2 linked regions of the Pseudobacteriovorax antillogorgiicola genome follow. Each later gene encodes a partner of the first gene's protein in a complex. Links are inferred from orthologs where the notes say so. Each region holds a gene or a part of one and is shown on either strand. Other genes may lie near its edges. The genes, in order: rny and pfkA.

Region 1 (5,713 bases):
TTGAATCGACTTAGTCTTAACTGCAGAGGTGAGATCTGCGAGTATGTTCGTCGTTAGCTGGACCAGTTTGCACCAGTAGTCTTCAACAGACAGTAGGACATGCTCCCATGGAATCAGAGAGTCTTGCCAAGCGAACTCCATCGTGCGGAGGGTGTGGCAGATGGAAATGGCCTCGCTGAGCATGACAGGAATAGGGCGGCCTCTTTGAGAATCGATGGGCTGAATATTGTGCCTTAGTTGGTCAAAAATCAGCCTTGTACAATCCAATAAGGACTCAAAGCTGTGGGCAAGGTCATGAATCATTCGGTTTTCGGCCAGTAGAGGCAGGTGACTCGGTTCACCCACCGTCAGCCCCAGCTCTTGGCTCCAGGCCTTGTCTAATGATGGTTGGTCAAGGCTTAAAGTAAGACATGTTGATTCCTTGTAGGTCTTTTGCAGCCTTTGGCGACACTCGATGATGGATTCAGCAAATAGGAGCAGGACACCGCTAAAGAGGCTTTGTGCTTCGAGCTGCTGATTTCGAACCAGCTGAAAGGGGCGGTTGAACATGAGCTGGGATCGATCCAAAACGTCTTCACCACAGATTCTGAGTTGCTCTATCACAGGAGGTAGCCAAAGGCGGAGCAGGCCTTTGAAATAGTTGCTAAACAAGGCATGATCACTACAGTATGACCTTGCTGCTATGGAAAATCCTGGTGCATCAGTAATCAAGCGTTCAAATAGTGACTGAGATGGATCACACTGGAAGAGTTGCTGTCTGAGGAAGTCTCTAAGTGAGTCGGCGGTGTCACTGTCAATTAGCCTTTCAGCCTGCAGACTCGCAGCGACTGCTGTGTGGTAATCACGAAAACATGAAACTTTGGGAGCATGAAATGATTCTGCCATGATTGCCTCCTGTTTGGTGTCCCATTTAGGAGGCTATCACGGCTGGTAAGTCTAAAGAAGCTATGTTCCTTGGGCTAGAATTGAAATGAAATGTGCCCTTGAAGAAGATAGTTATCTTGAGCGGATTGTGAGTCTTTAACTTTCCAAGCATCACCACCCTGAGCGATGGCTCCAGCAACGCCTAGCTCAAGCCCTTCACCCAGGCTTTTTGAGTATGAAACATCAAGCTCCATGCCCAAGCTATCGCCGTAGAAGCCTATAGGTCGCTCCTTGTTGTCTCTCTCAGCTTGTGTCAGCTCATCGTCCCCTGACTGATAAAAAGATTTCGCATCGCTTGAGATAGACTCATTGAGTGAGGCTGTGACGAACTTGATTTCAAAGTTGCCATTTACCAAGCTTTTGTAGCGATAACCGAGAGAGAAAACGCTAGCATTCATCACGCGGTAAGGGTCGAAGATCCCATCAACTCGCTTGTCGTCAATTCCAGTAGTGCCGTTGAACAATAGTAAACCGGGCTTGAAATTGCGGTGGAATGCGACTGCCTTGACCGAGCGATCACGAGCGCTCTCAGGATCAGAAAGGCTTTCGTATTCGGGCAAGTAGCCATCGGGGTCGCCAGGTGCAAAAGCGTAGTCAAAGAACAATGAATGGCTGGTAGCCGTTCCTTGCTTAAACTTTGCTGGACCCAGGACAGAGCCTGAGCGGGATAAGAAGTACTCGATGGAGCCTGCTGCGGCAATGGATTGCACGTTGTTTTTAAACTCGTCAGTGTCGTTCAGGCGACGAGCACCTCCTAGCAATGCTAGGTTAGGATCTGCAGATTCACCTAAGCGGAAAAGAATCTCGTTTTGAATGACGAGGTCTGAAATGATGAAGTTAAGGTAGAGATCAGCGACTTTGATATCAGTGCCAGTGTTGCCGCCACCGAAAATGTTGGCGAAGTAAATACCGACTTGCTGAGAGAAGCCTTTGCCAGCATTGGTTTTATGATCGTTATACTCGATCGTAAAAAAGATCTGATCGAGATCATCACTACGATTATTGGGACCGTAGTTCTGATCTGCGATGCCAGTAGCATAGATACTACCACCGGTTTCCGAAATCTTGTCGTATCCCACGGAGAAGCCAAGAGTCTGGCTCTTCTGAAGATTGATGTCACAAGTTACACCATCGTAAATCGAGGCATCGGTATCGAAGACATCGTTACCACCGTCAAGGTAGAGGCCGAGTCCCCAATGTCGATCGCGGCGGCCAACGGTCAAGAGACAGTAGTCCATGGCGTACTGAGCATATGCCTTAGTGACACGAGGTTGGAGGTCTTTGTAACGAGGTTCGATGGCGTCCTGCTGCAAGCCCGACTGCTCAGCACAGTTGTAGTCTTCACCAGCACCAATGGGTGTTGGGCAGGTATCGAGTTGGGTATCATCGCCCAAGTTAGACTCGCGATCCTGGTCAAACAAGCGAAACTCTAAGAAAAAGCTAGCCTTATCAGAGGTTCTGATCTCTGTATCAAGTTGAAAAAACTGATCAACAGCTTGGTAAACTCCCGTTTCTTGATTAAAGCCAGGCTTCGTTCTTGTTTCTCCGCGAAGCGCATAGCTACCATGTCCGTCGATGAAAACGGCAAGCGCTGGGCTGCTTGCCATAGTGGCCATGGCCAGTGAAGTAAAGATTGCGCGTTTTAAAATCATTAACTCTATTTCCTATGCTACATTCTAAGCAGACACGTTAGCTCTCAAGAATAGGCACTAGAAAAAATACATACCACGCTTTTTTCTTGATAAGCTATGTAAAACCAAGTTCAGGGCGACGGCAGCCTTTAAGCCTATCTGAATAGGCATGGCGAAACGTCAATCTAAAGGTGAGTCATTTATCTCCAGATCCATGCGTTCCAACTCCCATCGGAAGCGCTCGATCTTTAGGCATGCACCCGATTGCTCATCGATCTCTGCGGCAACAAAAGGCATCCACAAGTCTTTTGTGGCTGGTTCGAACTTCTTCCGTTCTCCCCCAGTCATGCGGGCGATGGCGGCCTCTTTGCGAATCCCGATCACGGAGTCGTATGGGCCTGTCATGCCAATATCGGTAATAAAGCCCGTATAGTTGTCGAGGATGCGCTCATCGGCTGTTGGCACGTGGCTATGGGTTCCGAAAACAAGAGAAGCTTTTTCTGCCAGATAGCGACCCATTCCCTGTTTTTCGCTGGTGGCTTCCGCATGAACATCCACAACCCGGATGCGAACCTGCTCCGGAATGTGCTTCATAATCTCATCGACACAGTGAAAAGGATTGCGATTATCTGGGTGCATGAAGGCACTACCTATGACGTTGATCACTGCGAAGGGAGTGCCCGATTTGGTCTCAAGGATCTTATAGCCATGATGAATGGAGTCCACGTTCATCATATTGCCGGGGATCACAAGCCGCTCCGCAGACGGGATCAGCTCGTAGATCTCGCGCTTGTCATGCCAGTGATTGCCTGTTGTAACGCAGTCTACACCGAAGCTTTCAATAAGCTGTTTATAGATTTTTTTTGTAATTCCAAAACCACCGGCAGCATTCTCGCCGTTGACGATCAATATATCGGGGGCGTGGAGTTCCTGAATCTTGGGTAGGGCTTTAGCGAGGCAACGCCTGCCCGCCTTACCCATCACATCGCCAATGGCAATCAATTTAATCATTTCGCAAAGTCAACTTGTCTGCTCTCTCTTACGACTGTGACCTTAACCTGCCCAGGGAAAGTTAACTCTTTTCTGAGTTTGAAGGCGATATCGTTTGATAAGTCGATCACTTCGGAGTCTGATATGCCAGTCGGTGAAACGAGAGCTCTAATTTCCCGGCCAGCTTGAATCACAAATGATTCACTAATACCTTCGAAGCCGTTGACGATGTCTTCCATCGCTTTGAGGCGTTTGATGTAGGTTTCTAGGACCTCGCGGCGGGCGCCAGGTCGTCTCTCTGATAACACATTGGCGGCGTGAACCACAATGGTTAAGGGGCTTGCAAAGTTCAATTCTTCAGTATGGTGTCCCAAAACGGCCTCGATAACATCAGCTGATTCGTTATACTTTGAGCACAAATCAGCGCCGATTTTTGAGTGATGCCCTTCTACTTCCTGATCAACCGACTTGCCAATGTCGTGCAAAAGCCCAGCACGTTTCGCTTTTTTGACATCGATGCCCATTTCAGCGGCCATAATCCCGCAAATGTGAGCAACTTCGACAACATGTTGAAGCACCGTCTGCTGTCCGGCAGTGCGATATTTGAGCTTCCCTAAGTGCTTAACCAACTCAGGGTGTAGGTCAGTAATACCACTGTCGAATGCCGCTTGTTCGCCGTTTTCGATGATCACCTGATCAAATTCAGAGCTTACTTTTTTAACAGTTTCATCGATTCTTGCAGGGTGGATTCGTCCGTCAGCGATGAGTCGCTCAAGGGATATCTTTGCAATTTCTCGATGGATGGGGTTAAAGCATGACAAAATAACAGCTTCAGGAGTGTCATCAATGATCAGGTCGACACCTGTAGCCTGTTCGATGGCGCGTATATTACGACCCTCACGACCAATGATGCGACCTTTCATCTCGTCTGAAGGTAGCCCAACAACGGTAATTGTAGAATCATTGACGTATTCACTGGAAACCCTTTGTACCGCGAGGCTGACGGTCGACTGTGCGATCCGGTCGGCTTCCACACGAGTTTCTTCTTCTATTTGGCGTAGTCTTTCCTGAGCAGCTTTTTTAGCATCTGCTTCGAGAGACTTGATAAGCTCCCTTTTGGCTTCTTCCTGAGACATGTTTGCGATGGATTCTAAGGTCTTGCGATTCTCTTCCAAGTTGAGTTCGCATTCTTTGATCATGCTTCGATAGTGAGCTTCTTGCTGATTGAGATGACCTGTCATTTTTTCTAGGTCAGACTCTTTCTTCTCTAGTACACTTAATTTCTTCTCAACAGATTGCTCGCGATTCTTGACCTTATTTTCAAGTTTCTGGAATTCAGTGCGACGTTTCTTAATTTCAGCATCGAACTGAGTTCGTCGCTGGCGGTTTTCTTGTTTGGCCTCCTGATGGGCCTCTTTGATGATGCGATCCCGTTCTTGATTTGCTTCTTCAAGGATCTTTTCCGAATCCATCTGAGCCGCGTCAAAAGTTTTTTTAAGACTCTTTCGGTGAAATAGTATGCCAAGCATAAAGCCGACGATAACAAAAAAGAGCCCTACTGTTATAGAGATGACCGTATCCAATGGGTAGCCTCCGTGGTGTGCAAATAGCCAAACTGGACAACCTAGTCGAGCCGACACAGTTGACTGGACTGGTGATGGTATCCCGATCAAGCGAAGTTTGCAACGAGGTGAGATTAAATTTGTAAACCATGATTCCGATTGTACGTAAACATTAGCCAAGAGGGCAAGATGCTTTCAGAAATCTGAATCTAAGGGAACTTCGGGCAAAGGTCTATGCAAAAACCAGGAAGGCTTTAAGGGGGCAAAACGAGAAAAGCCTTCCCAATCGGGAAGGCTGAGTCTTCGATATTAGGGGTTCGATAGAACGAACTCTGCGCGGCGGTTCTTTTCCCAGGCCCCTTCATCGCTGCCTTCCACTGCTGGGCGCTCTTCGCCGTAGCTCATAGTAGGAAGACGGCTTGGATCGATACCAAGCTCAACAAGGTAGTTCTTAACCGATTGAGCCCGACGCTGGCCAAGGGCTAAGTTGTATTCAATTGAACCACGTTCGTCAGCGTGACCTTCGACTTGTACCACAGCTGCGGTGTTATTCTTCAAGTAGTCAGCGAGCTGGCTTAGGCTATCTTGACTGGAAATGCTTAGAGT
Region 2 (12,590 bases), on another replicon or contig:
CACAGCAGCAAGCTTTCTTAACTATAAGCTGCATCATCGAATACTTAGCGAATCGTGTGTGACATGGATGCCAAGCAGATAAAAATTACCCCAGAATTGGAAGATCTCTCCAACCAGATTGGTGAGTTCATGGAATACTGGGGTTTTAAGAAGGTCCACGGTCAAATCTGGTGCCACCTGTTTCTATCCTCAACACCCCTTGATGCCTCAGAACTGATGAGCCGCCTGGCGATTTCAAAAGCCTTGGTTAGCATTTCCTTAAAAGAACTTTTAAAATATGGTGTTATTTTCGAAGTTGGCAAAAGCCCGCGGGGAACTCGATGCTACAAAGCTACAGAAGATATCATGACCCCAATTCTAGAAACCCTTCGTCGCCGTGAACAAAGAATGATCTCGCGAGTTATGGGTGCCCATTCACTGCTGTCTCGGCTCGATAGTTCTGATTTTGAAGAGATGGGTATCGAGCGCAAGCGGCTTGATTATCTGGGACAAGTGATTCGACTGGCCGACCTCAGCTTAGAGAACATCATCAAAAAGAAATGGGTAGGCATTGCCGACCTCTTGTTGATGCGTCACCGCTTGCGGGGCAAGTCTCAAAACGCCTCTTCGGAGCACTCCTCAAGCTAAATCCTACCTCCAGCAGCCTGCAACTTGTGCCTAGATAAACCCAGTATTCTAATACTATAGCCAAAGACCAAATCAAGGTAGCCATGTCTCTACTTAGATGTGCCTTACATCTATGTCTCTTTTCGTGGTTTCTACTGGGTTGCTCGCCGAAAGATCGGAGCGAAAACCTAGCGGACACCACTCCCATGTCTGTGTTTTCGACCTCTTCAGAAACGATCATCCCTCCTCAAGAGCCCACCCTTGATTGGCAGTCCTATAAACCGGGTCAAGGATACCAGCCTACAGATCCCACCCACCGTTACCTTTGGATTAAAGTTCCCCTGCCTTCAGATCGCCCTCAGAATAGTTTTGTCGCGCTTAGACGCTGCATGATCGTTTTCCAGGTCTATCTAAATGAAAAGCAGATTGCCCAATGGGGTCGCTATAATCCCCAAGCTATCGATGGCATTGAGGCTAGCCACTATTTGCCTATAGTCTCAGTCCCCCCAGAACTCAATCAGAATACTCTTTACCTCAAGGCCTATCGCTTTGGGCGGCAGAACGATTCAGGACGCTGTGCAACAGTCGCGCTGGGAGAGCACACCTCACTTATACTGGAGCGCTTCTCACTGCTAACCCATCAGATGGCGATCGGTTTTATTTTTATTGGTATCGGGCTGGGAATGCTACTCTATACCTTTTTTATACGCCAAATTATGACACTAACATTTTCACTCTTCACGCTCATCATGGGAGTTTCATTTTGTGGCGGCGTGCCCATTATCTCATTCTTAGGCAGCTCAAACTGGGAATACTGGGCCTTTTGGCAGCTAAGTCTGTTTGTATTTCCAATTTTCTTTATATGGTTCTTAGGCACCCATAATGAGAAGCACTTTCGTTGGTATCTTTGGGGAACCAGCCCTAATATGGTCCTCACCATCTTTCACATCTCAATGTGGAATGGATATGCGGGCTATCGACTCTATGCCTTACGTGACATTAATATGGTCGTCTTGATCGTTCAGGCCCTAGTCCTCATATGCGTCGGCATCTATCAGATACGAACAGCAAAAGGATATACGAGGATTATCGCATACACATTTCTTGGTATTTTTCTCGTTACAATGTACGACTCACTACTTCTACTAACAGCAACATCTCGGACCACCCTGTCTCCTTATGCATGCTTTCTGATGGTAAACGTTCAGCTCACAGTCATTTTACTTCGACAACGAGATCGCGTTCGCGAACTCGAACGAGCGAAGCGGGAGCAGATTGAATTAGCAAGGGATAAACTTGAACAGGAGGTCCATTTACGGACCAAAGACCTTCATGCCCAAAAAGAAGCCTTGGCTCAAGCAAACCAGGAGCTAGCTGAAGGTAACAACTTGCTAAAAACCAGCAATTCTCAATTAGAGACATTAAATTCTAAGAATCAAATCTTACTTAAGCAGATTTCCTATATCGACGACCACAGCCTCACCAAGCTGATCGATATCGTAGGCCGAATCCCCGACTCCAGCGGCCTGACGATCGCTGCCGTCGATGAATTGTCGCGACTCAAAGACTCACTCGCCCCACTCGCCAGCCTTTACCAGTCAGAGCAAGAAATCAGCAAGAAGAAGATTATTCACCTTGCTCAATCTAAGGGCGAGCAGCGACTGCTTCGATTCTCACTCGGCGGAACACTTATAAAGCTCGTTCAAACTGATAGCGTCGAAACGAGCAAGGACCTGCTCAAGCAAGGTGACTTTGAGTTGCTCATCATGGGGCCAGAATTTTTAGATATGGCCGCCTATTGCCAAAAAGAATGCCCCAACACCAAGACTATTCTGATGACCTCGGAGGATTTCTCCAAGCATATCGATATTTTGATCAAACGGGATGAAATCTCGAATCTTGTATTTAAAGATACGAACGACCCCACTTTTAGTATGAGGACCATGGCCACAACCGTTGCTAAGATTATCAACGACGATTACTTTGGAATTAGCAAATATCTGGCTTGGGGCACTCGAATCCAAGAAGTAAAGATCACATCAAGCGATACTAGGCATCAGATCATTGGTATGATGGGCCGGGTTCTGAAAGACATGGGGATGAGAAAATCAGTAATCAATCGCAGCTTTTTAATTTGCGATGAAATGCTGATGAATGCGATCTATGATGCCCCCATGGACCAAGACGGTAACCCCAAATACAACCACCTCCCCCGCACGGAAGCTGTTGAGCTAGAAGAACACGAGCAAGGCATGTTCTGTTATGCTTCTGATGGTGCAACCTTGGCAATAGCAGTGCAAGACCCGTTCGGTGCTTTAACCCGAGAAACCATGCTTCGCTATGTAAAATCTTGCTATGATGGTGAATATGGCGCGATCAATGAAAGACTAGGCAAAGCCGGCGGGGGCATGGGGCTTTTTCAAATCCTGTCAGCATCAGACTTGGTGATCGTCAATGTCAAACCCGGAGTTCGCACCGAATTTATCTCGTTAATCAACATTGGTGCGAAGTCAAAATCGAATCGCCAGGCGGTGGCATTCCAATTCTTCAATGTCTAGCCTAGGAGAGGCAAGCAGGCTCATAGCCTTACTCCTCATGGCTTACGCCTACTTTTTAGAGATGATCGAAATCGTCAGGATAACCTGAGAAATTAAATCATCGCCGCGGGTAAGATCCACGTTCCATACCTGACTGCGATTGCCAGAATGAACATTCCTCGCGGTGACTGTTATCTCATCGCCAGCTCTCGCTGATCGGATGTGATTGGCCGTGAGGCTTTGCCCAACAGCCGCTTGGTCTTCGGCAACAGAGAAGTTCGCAGCCATAGAAGCGATCGACTCTGCCACAAGGCAGGAGACACCACCATGGAGCAAACCGAAAGGCTGGGTATTATGATCGCTCACCACTAGCCTACCAACAACCGATCGATCCTCTTCCCGAAAATCAGTGATTTGAAAGCCAATAAACTCATCCACTTTGGGACAAAACTTTTCGTGGATCTGGTTCATATTCAATTTGGCTTTCAATGTCTCTAGCCTGGTAAAAAACGCCATATATTTCCTATAGTGCTAAGGTTCTTAGAATTTCTAGCAACTCTGGATCGAAGTCATTCTTCTTTTCTAGACATTCCTCAAGAGGTGCCAGGCAGAACTTGCCATCCCGAACCACAGTTACCTTGCCACTGTCACCACGTTTGATCGATTCAACCGCCATGTAGCCCATTCTTGCCGCCGAGAATCGATCTCTTGGAGACGGATTACCACCCCTTTGAATATGCCCTAGGATACAAAGCTTGGTTGCTAGCCCGTACTTGGATTTAAGGTCTTTTTGGTAGCTATAACCTAAGCCTTCATGATCACCTTCTGCGACTATGATAATCGATGATTTCTTGCCCCTCTCAATCCCACGTTTAATATTCGCAGCTACATCATCGAGGGACTCCACTTGCTCAGGAAAAATCACACATTCGGCCCCAGTTGAGATGGCAACGGTAATCGCAATCATTCCTGAGGAACGTCCCATGACTTCCACCAGAAACGTTCTATCATGGGAGGTTGCAGTATCTCGAATCTTGTCAATCGCTTCCACTGCGGTATGTAATGCCGTGTCGAAGCCAATGGTATATTCTGTGCCAGAAATATCGTTATCGATAGTTCCTGGAATACAGATAATTTTGATGTCATGCTCTTTGAAGAGACAATTGGCACCTTGAAACGATCCATTGCCGCCAATTACTATCAGAGATCCAATGCCACGCTTTTTCAGGTTCTCAGCAGCGACCTTGCGAGCCTCAGGATCATGAAACTCTGCACAACGGCTAGTGTAAAGCACCGTTCCGCCCCGCTGGATGATGTTACCAACGGAAGAAAGATCCATTTTTTCAAAGTCGTCGGTTAGGAGACCAGCAAAACCTTTGTAGACACCATATACATCGTAACCTTCACTAATCCCTGTTCGCACCACTGAGCGAATGGCGCTGTTCATCCCCGGTCCATCACCGCCACTGCAAAGTACAGCTATTGCATTATTACGTCCCATCGCTTTAGACCTCCCATACAACATAGTCTCAGTGCTGTTTTACACAATTTCCTGATAGGCATCAGCAGCAAAAATTGAAGGTTTCTACGATCCGGTACAGGTTTGGGTGCATTCGCTGCTCGCGAGCAGGCCATCGTTTCATTAGTACCGCAGAGTTTGCGCACCAACTAGGGCCACGCCAGTCCTTGAAGCTAGAAAGATTATTGGAATCGTACAAAGCCGCCTCCGTCACCCTACCTAGTGTCAAATGAGCCTGAAATCTAGATTTGCTCACACCTGGGAACCGGTCTAATAGGAGCTGGTGAAGATGATTAAAGGGACTTTCCTCGGTCACAGAGGCCCAGATCACCCGATCACAGCCTTGTCGGCTAAACGTCCGAATGCCTTCAATACTGACAAAGAACGGATCTCCCCATGAGCAAGACCTTGCTGAAGATACAAAGCTAGAAAGGTTTTCCGATGGGACTCCACCAAGGAACAAAAGGGTTATATGAAGGTCATCAGGATGGACCCAGCTCACTCCTGGGATGGCATCTCGCATCCGATCAAGCAGGTCAACAAAATCTGGTTTTGCTACCTCTGGGACGAGAACAGCAAAGAAGGCCATGGTCTAAGCCTCTTGCTGCTTTTCTTCTAATTCAGTCCACCTCGCATAGAGGCGATCCACTTCAGCCTGGGCAGTCTGAAGGCTTTCGTACGCCTTCTGCATCTCGTGGGCGTTGCTTGCTAGTTCTGGATCTTCAACTCTTGCAGTAGCAGCTTCCAAGTTTTGCTCTGCATCTAGAATTAAGCCCTCCATTTGATCATACTCTCTTTGTTCCATGTAGGAGAGCTTCACCTTCTTTTTCAAAGGTGCTTTCGGCTTACTCTTGTCTTTGGTTGCAGATTTCTTAAGGGGCTTTTTAAGGCCTTGAAGTTCACGCTCCCACTGCTCATAGTCAGCAAAAAGCCCTGTTTTACCGTCACCAAGAAAGCCAATACAAAGATCTGTTAAGCGTTTCATGAGATAACGATCGTGAGAAACAATCACAATACAGCCAGGAAAATCAGCCAGATTCTGCTCAAGTAATTCTAGGGTTTGGATATCAAGGTCGTTCGTTGGCTCATCTAGAATCAATACATCAGCCTTCTGCTGCATCAGACGAGAAATCATCACCCTAGCCTGCTCGCCACCAGAGAGGGCCCCAACTTTCTGTGTGAGTTGCTCATTGGTAAATTGAAACCTTTTCGCCCATGTAACAATATGCACTGACTGATCTTGGTAGATCACAGAATCTCCACCGACCTCACTTAACGCTGTTTTTAGAGTTTCGTTGGGATCGAGCAAGCGACGATTCTGGTCGAAGTATACGATTTTTAAGTCCGGAGCATGAGTGACCTCTCCAGAGTCAACTGAAATCTCCTTCTGAAGTGCTTTGAGAAGGGTAGATTTTCCACAGCCATTTGGCCCTAACACACCGAGTACCATGCCCGGCGACAAGAGTAGATTAACATCTCGGAAAATCGTCCGCCCGTCATAGGACTTTTCAATCCCATCAATAACCACGAGACGCTTGGTTTTTCTTCCTGTGCCACCAAAAGATATCTGCGATTCACTTGATTTCAACTTTTGACGGAGGTCAGCTAGGTCGCTGATGAGGCGCTTGGCATCATCGATCCGATACTTAGCCTTCGTCGTTCTCGCTTTGGGGCCTCGCCTCAGCCACTCTACCTCGCGACGAACCTTATTACTCAGAGCTTCTTCTTGGCGACTCAGCCCTTCGAGGTAGTCTGCTTTGAGGTCTTGAAAGCTAGAGTAGTTTGCTTTTTGAAGAAAAATGCCTCCAGGGAAGGCCTTATTTACTTCAGCGATAGTATTGACTGTCCGATCTAAGAAAAAGCGGTCGTGACTCACCATGACCCAGGCAAAGCTAGCCTGAGTTAAGATACCTTCCAGCCAGAGCACGGCCTCGAAGTCAAGATGGTTCGTCGGCTCGTCAAGAAAGATCAGATCAGGCTCTCCAAGCATCGCTTGAGCGATGGCCAGACGTTTACGCCAGCCGCCCGATAATTCGCCGGTCTTTACATCATAGCGTTCAAACCCGGCCTTGCTGAGCAGCATAGGAGCTTGCACCATGAGATCCGTTTCAGAAAGCCCCAAGCTTTTCCCCTGAACCATCATCACTTGCTCCAGGGTGTCCTGAGGGTCAAATCGAGAGTCCTGTTCAACATAAGCTGTTTTCAGAAGCTTGCGTCGCGAAACGGTGCCCTCGTCGGGCTGAACACTGCCCCCCAAGATCTTTAATAGCGTCGATTTTCCAACTCCATTAATTCCAATGATCCCAAGGCGAGCCCCCTCCTCGATTCCCAAGGTGAGGCCTTCGAATAAATGTTTCGAAGCAAACGACTTTCCAATCTCATGGCAATTAAGTAATAACGACATATAGGCTCCTCATTAACGAAGGCCAAACTATCACACAAGAACTCAAAGTACCAAGCTGTGCCTTCTGTAGCACACCTGTAGCTCGCCGCGTTCTATCAAATCGACTGACTTTCACAGAATATACAATATTTTCAAAAAGTTAAAAACTAGGCACAAGCCTTGCTGAAGTCCTAACGCATGGTAAATGGACCACAAAGAAAGGAATGACCATGAAAACACAAATGATTAGCCTAGCACTACTCGGCGCTCTTACATCTACTATGGTCACTGCAGCACCATCTTCACAAAATGAGTTCGGTGTCGACCAAGTTTCTCCAGCACAACGTTATGGCCGATCCACTGGATCCGCTGGCCAAGTATCAATTACCCAATCAGAATCCACTATCACCGATAAGGCAAGTAAGAAGTCTGTAGAACTAGATGTTCAGCAAACGTCCGTTGAAGCTGTAGGCCAATACAACCTACCTTACCGAATTTTTGCGGGCCTTAAGGTTGGCCTTGAGAGCCAAAGCACCGATACCACAACCAAAAGGCTGACTAGCAACAATAGCTTCAGGATCTTAAAGTCCGATGCTAGAGCCGATGGCTACAACTTAAACCCATTTGTAGGGGTAAACATTACCCCCAACATCACGGCAGCCTACGAACTTGGCTACCACAAAGCTAGTGACGATGACGACTCCTATGACTACATGCAGCAAAAAGTTGGTGTTAGCTATCACAAAGACATCTACGAGCTAGGAGCTGTTTATCAAAGCCAAGTGAAGCAAACCGAGGCAAATATCGCATCCTCAGTGACTCTTCATGGCCAAGCGATGGTTACAGATCAGCTCGCTGTAGGCGGTTTAATCAAACGCAGTCTTGAAAACCGACTGGATGACAGTCGCAACGACACTCACTATGTTAAGCTAACTAGCCAGTACGCACTCAATGATAAGTGGGACCTGGAAGGAGCTGTAGGCTTCCAACCATCCAGCGCCAGCGACAAGGATCAGGTCGATGTGGCGACAGCCCAATCATTTGACACGCAGCTTGGTGCCTACTATCAGGTTCAAAAGAACCTTCAGCTAGGCTCTGCTGTTAAGTATGGCACGTTCAAAGATGAAACGGATGCAAATGAAGTGGATGCTAAGGCCCTAGCCTTTAGCGTTAAAGCGAACTACCTATTCTAAAAATACTTAGAGGAGGGGCCGTGTGCCTCCCCTCTTTCGTACCTACTTGAAAAATGGAGACGTGAGGGATTGGAGTTGAGCTTGCACCGTAAACGTGGCCCCTATGACTCCAATAATGATCGTGGTACAGAAAAATATCACCTTCGTTTTTTTCTTATTAAGCATCATACCCACTGCACCTAGCACCATCGAAATTTGCAGCAGCATCGAAGCATAATCAAACTGATCTTCAGCATCGTCTAAGATTTCTAAACTGGAATCATACTCCTTAGCACCAATAATCTTGCCCAACTCGCCATCTATATCTTGAATCCAGTTTTCCTTACCCACTTTCTCTGAACCGAGCAAGATTTCGGTTTTTTCCATTTTATATTTCTTGGCTTTGCGATTGAGTTGATCGAGCTGCTTATCCAGCACCTCTTTTTTGCTATCAGAAATCGACCCTGAATCCACTAAGACCTTGAGAAGGTCGTGCTGACCACGAACTACAATTTCCTTGATACCTTTAGACTGAAACCACTGGAAGGCGTCATTCCTCTGATTGCCTAGCTTTAGCTGCAAAGATGCCACGTTATCAGCCATCAGATCGTTGATTGCCAAGACCGACGCAAAGATTGCTATCATCAAGGGGAAAAAGGCTTCCCAGATTCCGCCACCAGATGGTGGAGGCGTTGGAGTTGTCTGCATCACGAACACCTATTGTCAAGCAAGTTCCTCTGTTGCTCTATTATAACTGACCACCTCAGTTAAAAACCTGGTGTTTTTTTCCTAGGTCCACTATTTATAATTCCGCTATCCTTGAAGATGGGGACACCTGTCGTGAAAGGTATCTTGGAGAATCTGATATATGGCTTTTTTTCATTTGATTTTGCTAACGATTCTTTACGAGACGTTGGCCCATGGGAACCCCTGTATAGAGACAAGAGGTGCCTTTGACATTGGTTCACGGCGAACAAAATTCCAACTAGCGCAGGTCGATATCTGCAAGGGCGAGATCAGGAAAGTTCTGATCGACGAATCGACCTCAGTCCCCTATGCCGATGATGCCTTGCATAACGATATGAAACTTTCCGAAAAGATCCAAACTACTGGTATTGGGGCTATCAGAAATTATGTTAACCGAAGCAAACCCCATAGGCCCAAATTATTTCAGGGAGTCGCCACTTCGATCTTTCGCAATGCTAAGAATGGACCTCAGTATATCGAGATGATTCAACAGCGATTTCCTATTAAGGTCAAGGTTATCGATCAGAATTTTGAAGGGCAACTGGCACTCCGAAGTGCCGAGCTTTTGCTTTCTAAAAAACCAGATATTGTGTGGGATATTGGTGGTGGTAGCATGCAAGTTGTTTACCCAAGCCAGAAGCAGCTAGCAAAGGTCTCAGGATGCCGCTGTGGATCTGTAGAGTTTCATGAGTACCTCTTGAAAAAAATGGGCCGTACCAACCAATCAATCAACCCGATAAAACAAGAAAACATCGAAAAAGCGCGGGCCTTTACGCAAGCCTTTCTCAAAGAGCGAGGACTCGACACTAAGCTACCTCAATTGGGCCAAGATGTAGTAGGAATCGGCGGAGTTCTTGGCAAAGGCATCCCAGAACAAACCAACACTCACAGCCAGACCATCGAGATCATAAGTAAAACGTTGTCGAACCGTATCAACTTGTCTAATGCCGAACTGGGGGGGAAATATGCAGAAACAGCTATTTCAAATCTACTTCTTGTAGAACAGACTATGAAGGCACTTAAAATCTCGAAATTTAGATCCCTCGAAGCCAACCTCACCGGCCCCCTACTTGTAGATTCCTTTAACGACAAGCCCGTGAATCGAGGCCCCTCCCCTAAATAACTCCTGACATTTGCCGACATCGGAACCAGACACGTGAAGGCAGGTCATGAGAATAAACCACCAATTTAGTCATAAATCTACTCGGCTTTGTCGCAGGTCGGTGCGGGTGCGGCGCCGTGCTCCGAGTCGTGGGAACGAATCTCACCATCAAAGCATAAATGAAGTGCTGGACTACGGCAAAAAATTCTTGTCGTGGATCAGAAATAACCCACATATACTCCTTATGATTTCGCTATTTTCTTTGTTATTCACCTTTGATGTATTGAATCTTATCAGTTCCCTATGTCTGGGGTTTGTGGGTACCTCCCTCTCCGACCTTCTCTTTCACAACTACCAGGATTGGCGTAAATCTCGCCTACGGTCCCCAGAACCTTCCGAGAAAAATAGTCTGGAATCAATTCGTCCTGCAAAAAATATCGACTACATGTCTACTCGTCACAAAGCTCCCTATGAGTCATTGAAAGAACGTTCGAAAAAGCTATCAGCCTAAATCTCTAGACAGTCCATTTCACTAGTATCGGATGCCATATTTTAAAATGAACCATGGCGACTCAGCTCTGAAATAGTTGAGAATTCCAAACTCTTACCGAATAACAAAGGGAACTAGAACGAAAGGCTACTGATTTGACGATCTGGTTTCGAACCATTTCTATGATGAGCTCTTGGCTGCTTCTCTCTAGCCTTGCACTTGGCTATATCGTGGGCAAAAGTCCCGACGAAGTGAAGAAGGTTATCGACTATATCAAAAAAGAAAAGCAGCTAAAGGTATATGTAGACCCTAAAAAACGGGTTTTCTGGCCAATTGATTTACCATTTTATGTCAGACTTGCCACTGGCAACGATAGCGACTCGGACTCATATCTTCTGAAGGATGTGATGGTCAAACGCCTCGAAGGAGCACAAGAGCAGATCAACGAGGGTGTTCGCCTTGATATACCCGGATCACAGTTTCTCAGATGGGTAAATCATGTCTCTCAAGAAGAGGTCATGTTTCGTTTCATCGCTGATGCTGGAGCTCCCACCACATCACTCAAGTTCAATGATGCTCCCCGCTATAGCGCTGGGGATAAGATATTTTTCGGCAAAGGCCTTTCTGTTGCTGTTTTATCCCAAGACGAACACTCCGGAGTTAAACAAGTATTCTATACCATCGACCAGGACGATGTCGCCGAGTATCAGAAGCCATTACAACTGCGCAAGCAGCACTCTTATCGCTTCGGCCATACAGCAGTTGACCACGTAGGCTATCGTAGCCGAATCCAGACCAATTATTTCACCGTTGACACAAGCTCTCCGTCAACGGACGTCAGCTATGAAAAAAACCACATCAGTACGACTTTCTCACAGGACACCCTCATCAAACTCAGTAGCGCAGACAATCTTTCAGGAGTTCAAGACATATTCTACAAGTTTAACAATCAGGACAAATTCAGAAAGTACTCTCCCGAAGACGGTATATCAGTAGCGACTCTATCCACAGGAAGTCAGATTCTAAAGTTCTTTAGTATCGATAATGTTGAAAATCGTGAGCGGTCACAGGAGTTTCAATTTACCTTAGATAAGGAGGCACCACAGATTGCCTATACCTTTCTTGGTGACTTTCATGTTGACAAAAATACCCGTTTCATATCCCCAGACACCCAAATTTCTCTTGACGCCACGGACTCACTTTCTGAAGTGGCTGGCATTGAGTACCAGATCAATGACAGTCCAAAACGTGCTTATGCCAGTACCTTCTTGCCAGCGATCAATAACGGTGAGTTCAGCCTCAAATATGAAGCGGTTGACAGCCTTAAGAATCGTAGCCAGCAAGAGACTGTAAAGATCATTGTCGATGGAACTCCACCTACATCATCTCATAGTTTTAGCGGACCTCTCCATAATCGGAAGAACGGGGGTGTTTTCTATATATCAGGAAACACCAAGCTGAGCTTTAAAGCTGAAGACCAGCACTCCGGTGTTGCCAGAATTCTATCACAAATCAATACCCAAGCGCCCATGGCCTATCAAAAACCGATTCAACTGGGCAAAGAGGGTCGCTACCTGGTACGCTACTGGGCTCAGGACAAAGTCAATAACAACGAGCGAATCAATCCCATTTTAGTGATAGTGGATAACACACCCCCTGAAATCGTTGAGAATTTTAGTTTCGATCCCTTGGGTGAGGAGCAAGAGGGTAATGAATCTATCCCCGTCTATGATCGCCAAATATCGATTGGTCTAACAGGGCGGGATAGCGCCTCTGGAGTGCAGACTGTGGAATATAGCCTAGATAAAAAGACCTGGAACGAGTATCAAGAGTTTCTAAAATTCGATAAGCCAGGCACCTACACTCTACTAGTGCGAACTCAAGACCAGGTAGGAAACAGCAGTCAGAAAACGATCAAATTCAAGGTTGCAGGAGAAGGATGGGGTACCTACGCACATTAATCTTGCTCTTATTCGGCTTGAGCGGCACTTTAGGTAGGGCTGAGAGCGATCAGTCTGAAAAGCTATGCCCGGT

Evidence for each region.
Region 2: rny (region 1) and pfkA share a complex: the UniProt entries of both Bacillus subtilis proteins name them as parts of the possible RNA degradosome complex. The link is inferred for Pseudobacteriovorax antillogorgiicola from one-to-one orthologs.

What each region holds. Positions count from the first base shown.
Region 1 is NZ_FWZT01000001.1:330,810-336,522, reverse strand. The notes cover bases 2,846-5,689. They hold rny (ribonuclease Y), read right to left. Parts: upstream 5,129-5,689; coding sequence 3,563-5,128; downstream 2,846-3,562. Other genes in these bases: pal (peptidoglycan-associated lipoprotein Pal), read right to left, coding at 5,417-5,689; B9N89_RS01720 (TIGR00282 family metallophosphoesterase), read right to left, coding at 2,846-3,566. Also shown: B9N89_RS01730 (hypothetical protein), read right to left, coding at 1-885; B9N89_RS01725 (hypothetical protein), read right to left, coding at 960-2,576; more of B9N89_RS01720, read right to left, coding at 2,736-2,845; more of pal, read right to left, coding at 5,690-5,713. UniProt on the Bacillus subtilis protein: Endoribonuclease that initiates mRNA decay. Initiates the decay of all SAM-dependent riboswitches, such as yitJ riboswitch. Involved in processing of the gapA operon mRNA, it cleaves between cggR and gapA.
Region 2 is NZ_FWZT01000002.1:28,087-40,676, reverse strand. Bases 2,656-5,467 are described here. They hold pfkA (6-phosphofructokinase), read right to left. Parts: upstream 4,645-5,467; coding sequence 3,667-4,644; downstream 2,656-3,666. Other genes in these bases: B9N89_RS02545 (ABC-F family ATP-binding cassette domain-containing protein), read right to left, coding at 5,255-5,467; thpR (RNA 2',3'-cyclic phosphodiesterase), read right to left, coding at 4,706-5,251; B9N89_RS02560 (PaaI family thioesterase), read right to left, coding at 3,213-3,614; B9N89_RS02565 (hypothetical protein), read left to right, coding at 2,656-3,164. In the rest of the region: B9N89_RS02575 (polyprenyl synthetase family protein), read left to right, coding at 1-62; B9N89_RS02570 (GbsR/MarR family transcriptional regulator), read left to right, coding at 64-627; more of B9N89_RS02565, read left to right, coding at 813-2,655; more of B9N89_RS02545, read right to left, coding at 5,468-7,066; B9N89_RS02540 (outer membrane beta-barrel protein), read left to right, coding at 7,276-8,238; B9N89_RS02535 (DUF4337 family protein), read right to left, coding at 8,281-8,925; B9N89_RS02530 (Ppx/GppA phosphatase family protein), read left to right, coding at 9,086-10,087; B9N89_RS02525 (OmpL47-type beta-barrel domain-containing protein), read left to right, coding at 10,712-12,517; B9N89_RS02520 (OmpL47-type beta-barrel domain-containing protein), read left to right, coding at 12,496-12,590. UniProt on the Bacillus subtilis protein: Catalyzes the phosphorylation of D-fructose 6-phosphate to fructose 1,6-bisphosphate by ATP, the first committing step of glycolysis.